Regions from separate parts of the Acidovorax sp. FHTAMBA genome, predicted to be linked through region 1. Evidence: predicted binding sites of a transcription regulator. Region 1 holds the regulator's gene; each other region holds the start of a gene.
What was found. Region 1 encodes FNR, which switches genes on or off when oxygen is low (the NO sensors DNR and NnrR bind a similar motif). Its sites were predicted from a motif close to TTGATNNNNATCAA; they were not measured.

Region 1 (4,550 bases):
GCGGCCTGTGTGTGGATGCATGCAACACGGTGATGGACAAAATGCACTACCCGAGAGGGTTGATTCGCTTTTCCACACAGAATGGCGTCGCACAGCGCTGGAGCCAGTCCCAGATTTTGCGCCGCGTCCTGCGTCCGCGCGTTCTGATCTACAGCACCGTGCTCGTCGCGCTGTGCGTGGGCATGATGGCCAGCCTGGTCACGCGCACGCCACTGAAGGTGGATGTGGTTAGAGACCGTGCCGCCCTGTCGCGCATTGTGGCCGGGGGCAAGCTGGAGAACATCTACCGCCTGCAGATCATGAACGCTACAGAAGGCCCGCAGCGCTACCGCATTGACGCACGCGGCCTTGAGGGGTTGGTGGTCGCTTCGGATGCAGAGGTGGAGATTGGAGCTGCTGAATCCAGGTGGGTCGCTGTCAGGCTGCAGATTCCCTACGGGTCAGCGCCAGCGGGTTCCCATGCGGTTCAGTTCGACGTTCAGGCCTTGGGTACTGCGAGCCATGTGACCGAGAAATCGGTGTTTCTGGTCCCGCGCTAGGATGATTGTTTTGTGATGGCACTGTGTGCTCTCAGCCGACTATTTTTCAGGAGTTAACACCATGCCAACCAGTTCTGCACTCAGTGCTGAGCCTTCCGTCCCAGAACCGTGGTGGAAGTTCGGCCATGTCTGGCTGATCATTGCTGGGCCGCTCATCGTGATCGTCGCGGGATTTGTGACGTTGTGGCTGGCGATTTCACGGCCTGATCCCGTGGTGGCCGAGGACTACTATCGCCAGGGCATTGAAATCAACAAGAACCTTGCGGAACCCGAGAAGAGCCTCGCACCCGCGATGAAGGGCCGCAACCATGCGGCTACGCCAGCGCAAGACCAGCCGCGCTGATACACAACGGGCCCCTGCGGCTCATGGCTTGCAAGGGCTTACCCGGAGACAAAACAATGTGGACCCAACGGTTGATGTGGATTGCGTGGCCAGCGTTTCTGATGGCTGGTGTGCTGGAGATGCTGGTCTTTGCCATGGTGGATCCGCAAGATCTGCATTGGTTTGGGCAACCGCTCGCGCTGTCACGGCAGGGGGTCTACACGCTGGCCTTTTTTGCGTTCTGGGCGATCACGATGGCGTCCAGTGCGCTGACCACACTGCTGGCCATGTCACCCTTCGAGCTCAACCGTTGCCCTGTGCCGGAGGGGGAGCGCCCCGATGATTGCCGCAAGACGACTTCCTGCTCCTGAAGGGCTTGCAGGTTGCGGATGGCAGCGCAGTGTTGGCGGGTCAATGGCAGGCGGGCTGGTTGTTCACGATGCGCTTGAGTGCATCGGTTTCGAGAATGCGGACATGGCGCTGTTTGACCTCCACAATGCCTTCTTCCACGAACTTTGAAAAAGTCCGGCTCACCGTCTCGAGCTTCAGGCCGAGATAGCTGCCGATTTCCTCCCGGGTCATGCGCAGCACGAGTTCGGACTGCGAAAAACCTCGCGCATGCAAACGCTGAACCAGGTTCAGCAGAAAAGCTGCGAGGCGTTCTTCAGCACGCATGCTGCCCAGCAACAGCATCACGCCGTGCTCGCGAACGATTTCGCGGCTCATGATCTTGTGCACATGGTGCTGCAGCGCATTGACTTCACGCGACAGTTCTTCGATGCGGTCAAACGGCATGACACAGACTTCTGCGTCTTCCAAAGCCACCGCGTCACACGTATGGTGGTCATTCACGATGCCATCGAGGCCGATGATTTCGCCAGCCATCTGAAAACCCGTCACTTGGTCGCGGCCGTCTTCCGTAGCGACGCAGGTCTTGAAGAAACCGGTGCGGATCGCATACAAGGAGGTAAAAGACTCGCCGTTGCGAAAAAGCGTGCCTCCGCGCTTGATCTTCCTACGCACCGCAACAATTTCATCAATACGCTGAAGTTGCTCGTCGTTCAGGCCAACTGGCATGCACAACTCACGCAGATTGCAGTTGGAGCAGGCGACTTTGATGGTGAGCGGATTCATAAGCACAGGAACAGGTTGGATGTGAGCAAAGGCTCAATATGCCACCGCAGCGGCACTGTGGCGTACGGTTGGGCGACTGACTTACATCAAATTGTCGTCGAAGGGGTCAGTTCTTCGCTTGACGCAGGTCAAGGACAATGGCCTCAGCGTAAGGCACAGTTGCAGTGTACGCAAGGAAATCTCCCATGACCGTTGTCACACCCGACCTGTTGCGCCGCTTTGATGTGCCGGGTCCTCGTTATACCTCTTACCCCACTGCCGACCGATTTGTCGAGGCCTTCGGGAAGGATGACTATGCGCTTGCACTGGAGCAACGGCGCCTGGGCTCGATGGCGAAGGCCTTGCCGCTGTCACTGTATGTGCACATCCCGTTTTGCGAGTCACTATGTTACTACTGCGCCTGCAACAAGATCATTACCAAACACCATGACCGCGCGGAGGTCTATCTCCGCTACCTCAGTCGCGAGATCGACCTGCACACTGCCCACTGCGGGCTGGGCCAGGTCGTGAGCCAGTTGCACCTGGGGGGGGGCACGCCCACTTTCCTGACGGATGATGGGCTGCGTGAGTTGATGGCGATGCTCAAGCGAAGCTTCACGCTCGCGCCAGGCGGAGAGTATTCGATCGAGGTGGATCCGCGCACGGTCAATGCGGACCGCCTTGCGGTGCTGGCGGAGCTGGGTTTTAACCGCTTGAGTTTTGGTGTGCAGGACTTCGATCCGGAGGTTCAGAAAGCAGTCCATCGCATTCAGCCCGCAGAGCAGGTGTTCTCGCTGGTGGAGTCTGCGCGGTCACTGGGTTTTGAATCCATCAATGTGGATCTGATCTACGGACTTCCCCGCCAGACCCCAGAGTCCTTTGATCGTACCCTGGCCCAGGTCGCCCAACTACGGCCGGACCGCATCGCACTGTATGCGTATGCACATCTGCCCGAACGTTTCAAGCCACAGCGTCGCATCGCGTCGGTCGAGCTGCCCACTGCGGCGGGGAAAGTCTCGATGCTTTCCCGTTCCCTGGACGCCTTCATGGGCGCGGGCTATGTGTATGTGGGCATGGACCATTTTGCGTTGCCTGAAGACGCGCTGGCAGTGGCAAAACGGCAGGGGCGGCTGCATCGCAACTTCCAGGGTTACAGCACCCAGCCGGACTGCGACCTGATTGGCCTGGGCGTTTCAGCGATTGGCCGTGTGGGGGCGACCTACAGCCAGAACGCGAAAACCTTGGAGGAATATTACGACCTGCTCGACCAGGGGCGGTTGCCTGTGGTGCGCGGGTTGGCGCTGACACGGGACGATCTTGTTCGCCGTGCCGTCATCATGGCGTTGATGTGCCAGGGTGAGCTGTTGTTCGAACCGATGGAACAGGCCTGGTTGATTGACTTTAGGCAATATTTTTCGAGCGAACTGGTGCAATTGGAAGCCATGGCAGAGCAAGGACTTGTCGTCCTGCGGCCTGACGGGATTGAAGTCACGGCGATGGGGTGGTTCTTTGTGCGTGGAATTGCGATGGTCTTCGACCGCTATCTCCAGGCAGATCGCAATCGGGCACGGTTTTCCCGCATTATCTGAACGATCATGATGATCGCGGTGGCATCGACTGCCTTCTTGATGGGGCTTGTCGGAGGCACTCATTGCCTGGCGATGTGCTCAGCGCCCTGTGGTGCGCTGGTGGGGCAGGGGCGGGAGCAAAAAGCTTCTGCCACTGACCGGATGGCACCATCGCCCGGGACTCACACCGTGCAGTGGATGCCGCGGGGTGGCATTTTTCGGCGCGCGGCGGCTTTCCATGTCGGACGCCTGCTCGGTTACTCGCTGGCGGGTTGCCTGGCAGCATGGGCAATGGACAGTCTGGCGTGGCTTACCCAGCACACGACCGCCTTGCGTCCCGCTTGGACGCTCATGCATGTCGCCGTGATGGCCTGGGGTGTGATGATGATGGTGCAGGCACGCCAGCCGCAATGGCTGGAGAACGCGGCCCGAGCCGTATGGGCGCGCGCCCGTCCCATGGTCAGTGCCCCTTCCGGGGTTTTCTTTGCGGGTGGGCTGTGGGCGCTCATGCCCTGCGGCTTGCTCTATTCGGCATTGCTGGTGGCCGCCCTGAGCGGAGGTCCTCTCGAAGGCGCAGTGACCATGGCACTGTTTGGGCTGGGCAGCGGGGTGTGGCTTGCGGGAGGGCCATGGGTCTGGACCCAACTGAAAACAAGGCTGAACACAGCCCGCGCGGACTGGGGAACGCGGGTGGCGGGAGGCCTGCTTTTCGGAATCGCCTGCTGGGCACTCTGGATGGATCTGGTCTATAAGCCTTCGCTGTGGTGCCGGTAGGCGGCTGCTTCAGGCGTCCAGGGACCATCCTGATTGCGCTCGTCCCTGCGGCGGGCCTTGCTTTGTGTGGCGACTGTTGCCGTTAAGCTGCGGCAACCGATACCCCTCGCTGATGCCTCGGTGGAACTGGCGATAATTTGTGTAACCATTGGTGGCATCGACGTCACGATGTTGCACACGCCCGAAAGTGAATTCTTCCATCCTCATTGACATCAGCCAACTGCGCGTCGGCAT
Region 2 (4,550 bases), 2.4 Mb from region 1:
ACGGCCAGCGCCATGCGACTTTTGCGCATGCAATCTCCTGAATTTCAAGCCAAATAGGCCGCTAGCGCTTGATGGACAAGCGCCAACAGCTATCGAATAAATAGCGAATCAGGAGAAGGCAGGAGGCCCGCGCGGCGGCAGTGGCGCGGCGGTGCGCGCAGCAATGTGCGCGGCGGGGATGGGACGCAGGGCATGCGCCAGAGGATGGACCACAGGCACCTGCGCCTGAGAGACAGGAGGCGGTGCGCCCACATGCGCGCACAGCGGACAGTCGAGCGTGTGGCTCGGCAGCTCCTTGGCGCCGTCGTCGGTCTTGATCAGGAGCTTGATGGCGCCCGAGCCCGAGCAGATCAGCTCCATGGCCTGTGGGTTGACCAGTGGCGACGCCACCGCCACGCCCATCGACAACACAAACCACGCCAGCACGGAGCGGGCGAGCCAGCGAAGGCTGCGAATGGTTTGCAGGGAGGGCATGGGTGCGGATTGTAGGCTGCGGGGATACGCAGACCTTGACCGGCGTCATCTGCGCGACGCACTGCCTTTTCGCCCACGCCTACGATGCGCTCTCGATTCCCCATCACCTCCAACGGAGACAACACCATGCTCACACTGTGCGGCTTTTCGGCCAGCAACTACTACAACAAGGTCAAGCTGGCCCTGCTTGAAAAGGGCCTGCCTTTCACCGAGGAACTGGCTTGGGTGGGCGAAACCGACCGCAGCGCCAGCCCGCTGGGCAAGGTGCCCTACCTGCGCACGCCCCAGGGCCCGCTGTGCGAATCGTCCGTGATGGCCGACTACATCGAGGCCGCCCATCCCGAGCACCCGCTGATCCCCGCCGACCCCTACCAGGCCGCCAAGGTGCGCGAGCTGATCACCTTTCTGGAGCTGCATCTGGAGCTGGTGGCACGCAACCTGTATCCGCAGGCCTTTTTTGGCGGCACCGTGAGCGACACCGCCAAGGAAAAGGTGGGAGCCCAGCTGGAGAAAAACATTGCCGCCTTCGGTCAGCTGGCCAAGTTCAGCCCCTACGTGGGCGGCGACACGTTCACGATGGCTGACTGCGCCGCCATCGTGCACCTGCCGCTGGTCAGCTCGGCCACCAAGATCATCTATGGCCGCGACTACCTGGCCGACCTGCCCGTGCGCGAGTACCTGGCCCGCATGGCCGAGCGCCCCCATGTGGCGCGTGTCAACGCCGACCGCAAAACCAGCACCGCCGAAATGCTGGCGCGCCCGCCCAAGCGTTAAGGATGTTCTGCATAACCCTCGCGAGGCGGTGGTAGTGCGGATCGGGATGGGGTGCAAGGCGTCTTTTGGCAGCCAATAGCCGGGCTATTGGCAAGAAAAGCAACGCAGCGAACCGCCCGAGGCCGCGCTATCACAGACCGCAGGGAGTTATGCAGGTCATCCTTCAGCCTCCTTGCGCCCTTCGGTTCAGGGACAGGGGGTGGCCTTGACCTCCATCAAACCGGGTGGGCCAATGCAGGCGCACCATGCGCGTATTCGCCACGATGAGGAGCCATTGCATGGACAAGACCCAAGCCGCCCCCTTCCGCCAGCAACTGCTGGCCCAGCAATCAGCGCTGCTGGCCCAGCTGGCCGCACAACGCGGTGGCGTCATCGGGCGGGCAGAAGCCGCCGCCGAGCACTTCGGCCGTCCCGAAGACCCGCGTGCACAGGTGGCCTCAGAGCGGGCACTGGAATTCGCCCTGGATGAACGCGAAACCGCCCACCTCGCGGCGATTGACGCGGCCCTGGCTCGCATCGAAGCTGGTACCTACGGCGAGTGCACGGACTGCGGCACACACATCACTGCAGCGCGCCTGCACGCGACGCCTGAGGCGGCACGCTGCGTGCATTGCCAGGAAAAGGCCGAGCAACATCACCGGCCGGCCTGAGCGACACGGCGGCTCGCAGGCGCTGACCGCTGCCACGCCGGGCCCGTTACGGGCCAAGGCATGGCGCATGGCGCACGGCTGCTATCCTGTGCGGCATGCGCAGTCTCTTTCACCTTGCCTTTCACGTGACCGACCTCGATGCGGCGCGTCGCTTTTATGGCGACGTGCTTGGATGCCAGGAAGGTCGAAGTACGGACACCTGGGTCGACTTCGATTTTTTCGGACACCAGATTTCTCTGCACCTGGGCGCCCCCTTTGCGAGCGCCCGCACGGGCCACGTAGGTGATCATCTGGTGCCCATGCCGCATTTCGGCGCCATTCTGGAGCTGCCCGATTGGCATCGGCTGGCGGACCGCTTGAAAGCAGCGGGTACCGACTTTGTATTGGCACCCCAGGTGCGCTTTGAAGGTCAGCCCGGAGAGCAGTGGACGATGTTCTTCCACGACCCGAGTGGCAACCCCATAGAAATCAAGGGTTTTCGTTCGCTGGATGCTGTGTACGCATCCTGAGCCGGCGGTTCGATGGCGTCGGGGTATCGACCCCTGAGCCATAGAAACACGCAGTTCTTGCACACCATCCCGTGGCACGCGCGACCGCACGGGTAGCTGCTCGGTAAGGCCGGGCGGCGGCACCCCGTTTCAGGCGCGCGCCACTCGGCAGGCCTCAACGTCGCTGGAGGACCGGGATCGAACCCAGTGCGAACACCGAGTTGGGCACCCCCACCCGTGCCATCAGCGGCCGGGGCTTGGCACTCAGCTTTGCACGGGGAGCCGCCGGCGCCAGATCTTCGGCCACCACGCCTTTGGCATGCTGTTGGGCGACGAGGTCCTTCAGCGTTACCGACTGCAGGTAGTCCATCACTCGGGCATTGAACGTGGACCAGAGCTCGCCTGTCATGGATTTGACCTGGGCGGCCTGCCCGGTCAGACTCTGCATGTCATCGGACTTGAGGTTCTCAACCGCCAGGATGATCTCGGCCACCGAGATCTGGTCGGTGTTGCGGGCCAGCGTATAGCCGCCGCCAGGGCCACGGGTGCTATCGACAAGCCCTGCACGGCGCAAGGCGCTGAACAGCTGTTCCAGATACGACAGCGACGTTCCCTGCCGCGCACTGATGGTCGACAGCGCCACCGGGCGCATCTTCTGGCGCAACGCCAGGTCAGTCATGGCCGATACCGCAAGTTGTCCTCGGGTGGTGATCCGCATCGTTGCTACTCCTTGTGAAGATTGACATTGCCAGCCCGCCGCAAGAACAACGACGGATTGGGGCCGAGCGTTCAATGTACGGGGTTTGACACTTCGCGTATATTCGTTTTATCCGCTCAGATCATTCCGTTTTTTCGAAGTAAAACACCATGAACTTCAAACATCTCCGGTATTTTTGGACGGTTGCGAAGGCGGGCGGAGTCATGCGTGCTGGAGAGCAACTGCATACGACCCCCCAAACCCTGTCCGGGCAAATCAAGCAACTGGAGGAATGGCTCGGACATGACCTCTTTCGCAAGCGCGGACGAGGCCTGGAGCTCACCACCGAAGGCCGCGTCGCCCTTGGCTATGCCGAACAGATATTTGCGCTGGGTGACGAGCTGGAGAAATCCATTCGACTCTCCCGCGGCCAGACCAAGCCGCTCGAATTTCGCGTGGGAGTTGCCGACTCGATCGCCAAATCGGTGGCCTACCACCTGCTCGAACCGGCGTTAGGAATGCCCGAGCAGGTCCACATGACCTGCCAGGAAGGCAAGTTTCCCGAACTGATCGCTCAACTGAGCCTGCACAAGCTCGACCTGGTGCTAGCGGACGAACCCGTGTCCAAAAAAATCGGTGTCAAAGCCTTCAACCACCCGCTCGGCACCAGCGGAATGAGCTTTTTATGCGCCCCCGGACTGAAATCGCAGCTTGTGGGACAGTTCCCCAAGTGCCTACAGGGGGCCCCCATGCTCATCCAGGGTCCGATGTCCTCCGTCCGACAGCAGCTCGATCATTGGCTCAACAGACACCACCTGCAACCAAGGGTCGTGGGCGAGTTTGACGACAGCGCCTTGATGAATGCGTTTGGGCGCGAGGGCCGGGGGGTCTTCACATCTCCCACCGTCCTGGATGAAGAAACCACCGCACAGTTTGGTGTCGAGGTGATAGGACGCACCACCGAGCTGGTCGAGGAGTTTTTTGCCATTTCAGTGGAGCGGCGTATCACGCATCCCTGTGTAGCGGCCATTACCAAAGCGGCCAAAGCCGACCTCTTTCGGAAGTGACATCGACCCGGTGTGACGGCACCCTCCTCGAAATCGATCGTGATCAACTAAATCTGCCTGGACACAAGTCGGGTACAGGATGGGCACAACTTGGGCACAAACAAAAACGCCCACTAGATAGTGGGCGTTTGCTTTCAGCGGAAACCGCCTACATGTTGGTTGCGCGAGAAAGTTATGAAACCAACAAACTGGCTAGTCTTTTTTAGTTTTTATTTGTTTTAAATCATCGTAATATGTTGATTTATAACATTTTTTCATGTTCATCATGATGATCAACTCTCAACCATTGAGGTCTATTGCGCACATTTCCTCCGGATTTCCCAGACTTCTGTGCACCTGTAGGTTCGGCTAAAGTGACCATTAGGTGCCGCGCTGCAGACGCGACGCTCGACTATCAACT
Region 3 (4,550 bases), 1.7 Mb from region 1:
CGCCTGCAGCACCGCGCGAAGTGGATGGCCAACCTCAAGTGGCCGCTGATGTGCTTCGTGGCCGTGGCCTTCTGGAACATGCTGGGCGCGGGCGTCTTCGGCTTCATGATCAACCCGCCGATCGCGCTGTATTACCTACAAGGTTTGAACACCACGCCGGTGCACGCCCATGCTGCGCTGTTCGGTGTGTATGGCTTCCTGGCGCTGGGCTTCACGCTGCTGGTGCTGCGCTATATCCGCCCGCAGCTGGTGTTCAGCGAACGCCTCATGAAGACGGGCTTCTGGTGGCTCAACGCCGGCCTGGTGCTGATGATTGCCACCAGCCTGCTGCCGATTGGCCTGTTCCAGTTCCACGCCAGCGTGAGCGAAGGCCTGTGGTACGCCCGGGGCGAGGGCTTCATGCAGCAGCCCTTCATGCAGACCTTGCGCTGGGTGCGCACCTTCGGTGACGTGGTCTTCATCGTGGGCGCGCTGGCGATGGCCTGGCAGGTGGTGAGCGGGCTGTTCGGCTCGCGCGCACCGGCAGAGGCGGGCCCTTACCTGGCGCAAGCGCGTCGCTGAAATCAATGCACCGTGCGCGGCAGCCGCCACCAGCGGCAGCCGCGCACACCCCTGAGCAGCCCACAAGGACGGACCATGAACATCGACAAATTCAAGCACCAGCACACCGACATCCTGCGCGGCATCGCCATGTTGCGCGCGCTGGCGCAATCGGGGGTGGAGGCCAACGCCAGCGCCATCGCCCAGGGCATCGTGGCCATGAGCGGCACCATCAAGCTGCACCTGGCCGTGGAAGACCAGGTGCTGTACCCCGCGCTGCAGCGCGGTGGCAACGCCGAGCTGGCCCGCATGGGCCGCCAGTACCAGAGCGAGATGACTTCCATCGCCAGCGCCTACGACGCCTTTGCGCGCCGCTGGAACACCGCCGACGGCGTGCGCCGCGATGCACAGGGTTTCCGCAACGAGGCCAACGTGGTGCTGCGCCGCGTGTTCGAGCGCATGCAACGCGAAAACCATGACTTCTATCCGCGCATCGAGGAGGAAGAAGCCACCGCCTGCCATTGAGCAGCACCCTCCTGCACCCCACTGCATGCCTGCGCATGCACCTCTGATCCATCGGTAGGGCCTGACGGCACCTTCCTTTCTGCCGGTCCCTGTGCCGGCATTTTTTTACCCCTGCTTACCGCCCCAATTGTGTTGAATCAAACTACCTATAGTGTTTGATGGGTATCGTAGACACCATAGGTAGTGTTTTTTAACCCGTTCCACAGATTGGTCGAACCCATGGCGTCCACCCTTGCCACCTTGCCCCGCGAAGTCGTTTTGCGCAGCGGCCAGCGCGTTCCGTTTGATGCCGAACGCATCCGCGCCGCGCTGGCCAGCGCCGGGCAGGCCTCGGGTGAATACGGCGCCGACGAAGCGGCATTGCTAACCGCCCAGGTCACCAAGGTGCTCATCCACCGCTTCCACGGCCAGGCGCCCACCATCGAGCAGATCCAGGACGTGGCCGAGCAGACGCTGATCGCCGCCAACCACCTGGCCACCGCGCGTGCCTACATCGTCTACCGCGAGCAGCACGCCACGCTGCGTGCGGACAAGCAGACGCTGGTCGATGTGGAAAGCTCCATCAACGAATACCTCACGCGCGCCGACTGGCGCGTGAATGCCAACGCCAACCAGGGCTATTCGCTGGGCGGGCTGATCCTGAACGTCGCGGGCAAGGTCACGGCCAACTACTGGCTGTCGCACGTGTACACGCCCGAGATCGGCGATGCGCACAGGAGCGGCGACCTGCACATCCACGACCTCGACATGCTCAGCGGCTACTGCGCGGGTTGGTCGCTGCGCACGCTGCTGCACGAGGGCCTGAACGGCGTGCCCGGCAAGGTGGAGGCGGGGCCGCCCAAGCACATGAGTTCGGCCGTGGGGCAGATCGTGAACTTTCTGGGCACGCTGCAGAACGAGTGGGCGGGCGCGCAGGCGTTCTCGTCGTTCGACACCTACATGGCACCGTTTGTGCGCATCGATGCCATGGACTACGCCGCCGTGCGCCAGTGCATCCAGGAGCTGGTCTACAACCTCAACGTGCCCTCGCGCTGGGGCACGCAGACGCCGTTCACCAACCTCACCTTCGACTGGACCTGTCCCGAGGACCTGCGCGAGCAGGTGCCCGTGATCGCTGGCAAAGAGATGCCCTTCGCATACGGCGACCTGCAGGCCGAGATGGACCTTATCAACCGCGCCTATATCGACGTGATGACCACGGGCGATGCCAAGGGCCGCGTGTTCACCTTCCCCATCCCCACCTACAACATCACCAAGGACTTCCCCTGGGAGAGCGAGAACGCGCAGCTGCTGTTCGACATGACCGCCAAGTACGGTCTGCCGTACTTCCAGAACTTCATCAACTCCGAGCTGGAGCCCAACATGGTGCGCTCCATGTGCTGCCGCCTGCAGCTGGATTTGCGTGAATTGCTCAAGCGTGGCAACGGCCTGTTCGGCAGCGCCGAGCAGACCGGCAGCCTGGGCGTGGTGACGATCAACTGCGCGCGGCTGGGCTACCTGCATGCGGGTGATGAAGCAGGCCTGCTCGCCGCGCTCGACCGCCTGATGGAACTGGGCAAACAAAGCCTGGAGACCAAACGCAAGCTCATCCAGCGCCTCATGGACCAGGGCCTGTTCCCCTATACCAAGCGCTACCTGGGCACCTTGCGCAACCACTTCAGCACGCTGGGCGTGAACGGCATCAACGAGATGGTGCGCAACTTCACGGCGGACCAGCACGACATCACCAGCGACTGGGGCCATGCGTTTGCCGTGCGCCTGCTCGACCACGTGCGCGAGCGCATGACGGCCTTTCAGGAGGAAACCGGCCACCTCTACAACCTGGAGGCCACGCCCGCCGAAGGCACCACCTACCGCTTTGCCAAGGAAGACAAAAAGCGCTGGCCCGGCATCCTGCAGGCCGGCACGGAGCAGCAGCCCTACTACACCAACTCCTCGCAGCTGCCTGTCGGCTTCACCGACGACCCGTTCGAGGCCCTGATGCGGCAGGAGGCGCTGCAATCCAAATACACCGGCGGTACCGTGCTGCATCTGTACATGGGCGAGCGCTTGTCCAGCGGTGCGGCCTGCCGCGATCTGGTGCGGCGCGCGCTCACGCGCTTTCGCCTGCCCTACATCACCGTCACGCCCACGTTCTCGATCTGCCCCACACACGGCTACCTGGCGGGCGAGCACCCGTTCTGCCCGCGCTGCGACGAAGAGCGGCTGGACGCCAAGCGGCGGCGTCTGGTCGCCTAGATTTTGAGCAAAAGTGGCCCTGGCGCTTGATGGTCAAGCGCAAGCAGCTATCAAAACAGAAGCAAACCATTTCCTCCACCCCCGAAAGGACCCCGGCATGAGCCATTTCTCCGCCACCGAACACACCGCCATCTCCAGCGCCGCCGCCGTGCAGCTCACCGACGACGAGCGCCAGCCCTGCGAGGTCTGGACCCGCGTGATGGGCTACCACCGCCCCGTGGCCAGCTTCAACACCGGCAAACAGGGCGAACATGCCGAACGCCGCTTCTTCGCCGAAACGCACCGTGGCTCCAGCCGCAACGGCTGCTGAGCCTAGTGCCGCCGCCCTGCGCCTGGGCGGCATGACACCGCTGACCACCATCGATTTCCCCGGCCGCCTCGCGGCCGTTTTCTATTGCCAGGGGTGCCCCTGGCGCTGCGGGTATTGCCACAACCCCGGGCTGCTGGACGCCACCACGCCTCCCGCGTTGCCGTGGAACCAGGCGCTGCAGTTTTTGCACAGCCGCCGGGGCCTGCTCGATGGCGTGGTGTTTTCGGGCGGCGAGCCGACGCTGCAGGCCGCGCTGCCCGCTGCGGTGGACGCCGTGCGCGCACTGGGCCTGCAGACTGCGTTGCACACCGGCGGCATGTACCCCGGGCGGCTGGCGGCACTGCTGCCGCGCCTCCACTGGGTGGGGCTGGACATCAAGGCCCTGCCGCAGCGCTACGACGCCATCACCGCCACCCACGGCAGCGGCGCGCGCGCCTGGGCCGCGCTCGATGCCATGCTGGCCCATGGCATCGACCACGAATGCCGCACCACCTGGCACGCGGGCCTGTTTGGTGTGGACGAACTGCTGGAACTGGCCCAGGCCCTGGCCGCGCGCGGGGTGCGGCATTGGGCGCTGCAGGAATGCCGGGTGCTTGACGCCCCGGCCTGGGCGCTTACGCCCGCACACCAGCAGCAACTGGCCGCGCTGTTTTCCGGATTCACCTTGCGCCGGGTGTAAGCGCCGGGTGTGAGCGCCGGGCGCAGATTTCCTGCGTTGCAATGGCCTGCATGAAATGAATCTGCAAATACTTCGGTTGTTGCACACGCTTTGATGCGCATCAGAGGTGATTTCCGCTACCAGCATGGACCATCCTTGCCATCGCCCCACAGGCACCACCAAGCAAGGAAATCCTCCATGAACCCCCTCGGCCTCCAGCTGCTGCAAGCGCTCAAAACCCACGGCGCGCGCGAAATTTTCGGCATCCCCGGCGACTTC

Region 2: the regulator FNR is predicted to act here: its motif matches at 1,454-1,467, upstream of AAFF19_RS21065 (TraR/DksA family transcriptional regulator).
Region 3: the regulator FNR is predicted to act here: its motif matches at 1,193-1,206, upstream of AAFF19_RS02055 (ribonucleoside triphosphate reductase).

The regions. Positions count from the first base shown of each region.
Region 1 covers NZ_CP152407.1:2,143,373-2,147,922, forward strand. The annotation lists gene ccoG (cytochrome c oxidase accessory protein CcoG) at 1-539, shown strand, start outside; gene AAFF19_RS10090 (FixH family protein) at 601-882, shown strand; gene AAFF19_RS10095 (hypothetical protein) at 939-1,232, shown strand; gene fnr (fumarate/nitrate reduction transcriptional regulator Fnr) at 1,273-1,995, opposite strand; gene hemN (oxygen-independent coproporphyrinogen III oxidase) at 2,181-3,563, shown strand; gene AAFF19_RS10110 (sulfite exporter TauE/SafE family protein) at 3,570-4,316, shown strand; gene AAFF19_RS10115 (HD domain-containing phosphohydrolase) at 4,504-4,550, shown strand, end outside.
Region 2 covers NZ_CP152407.1:4,516,249-4,520,798, forward strand. The annotation lists gene AAFF19_RS21050 (TonB-dependent receptor) at 1-29, opposite strand, end outside; gene AAFF19_RS21055 (DUF2946 family protein) at 109-474, opposite strand; gene AAFF19_RS21060 (glutathione S-transferase) at 601-1,248, shown strand; gene AAFF19_RS21065 (TraR/DksA family transcriptional regulator) at 1,527-1,898, shown strand; gene AAFF19_RS21070 (VOC family protein) at 1,994-2,407, shown strand; gene AAFF19_RS21075 (Rrf2 family transcriptional regulator) at 2,562-3,104, opposite strand; gene nhaR (transcriptional activator NhaR) at 3,254-4,150, shown strand.
Region 3 covers NZ_CP152407.1:449,973-454,522, forward strand. The annotation lists gene AAFF19_RS02045 (nitric-oxide reductase large subunit) at 1-561, shown strand, start outside; gene AAFF19_RS02050 (hemerythrin domain-containing protein) at 637-1,065, shown strand; gene AAFF19_RS02055 (ribonucleoside triphosphate reductase) at 1,285-3,303, shown strand; gene nrdD (anaerobic ribonucleoside-triphosphate reductase) at 3,401-3,613, shown strand; gene AAFF19_RS02065 (anaerobic ribonucleoside-triphosphate reductase activating protein) at 3,645-4,292, shown strand; gene AAFF19_RS02070 (thiamine pyrophosphate-binding protein) at 4,470-4,550, shown strand, end outside.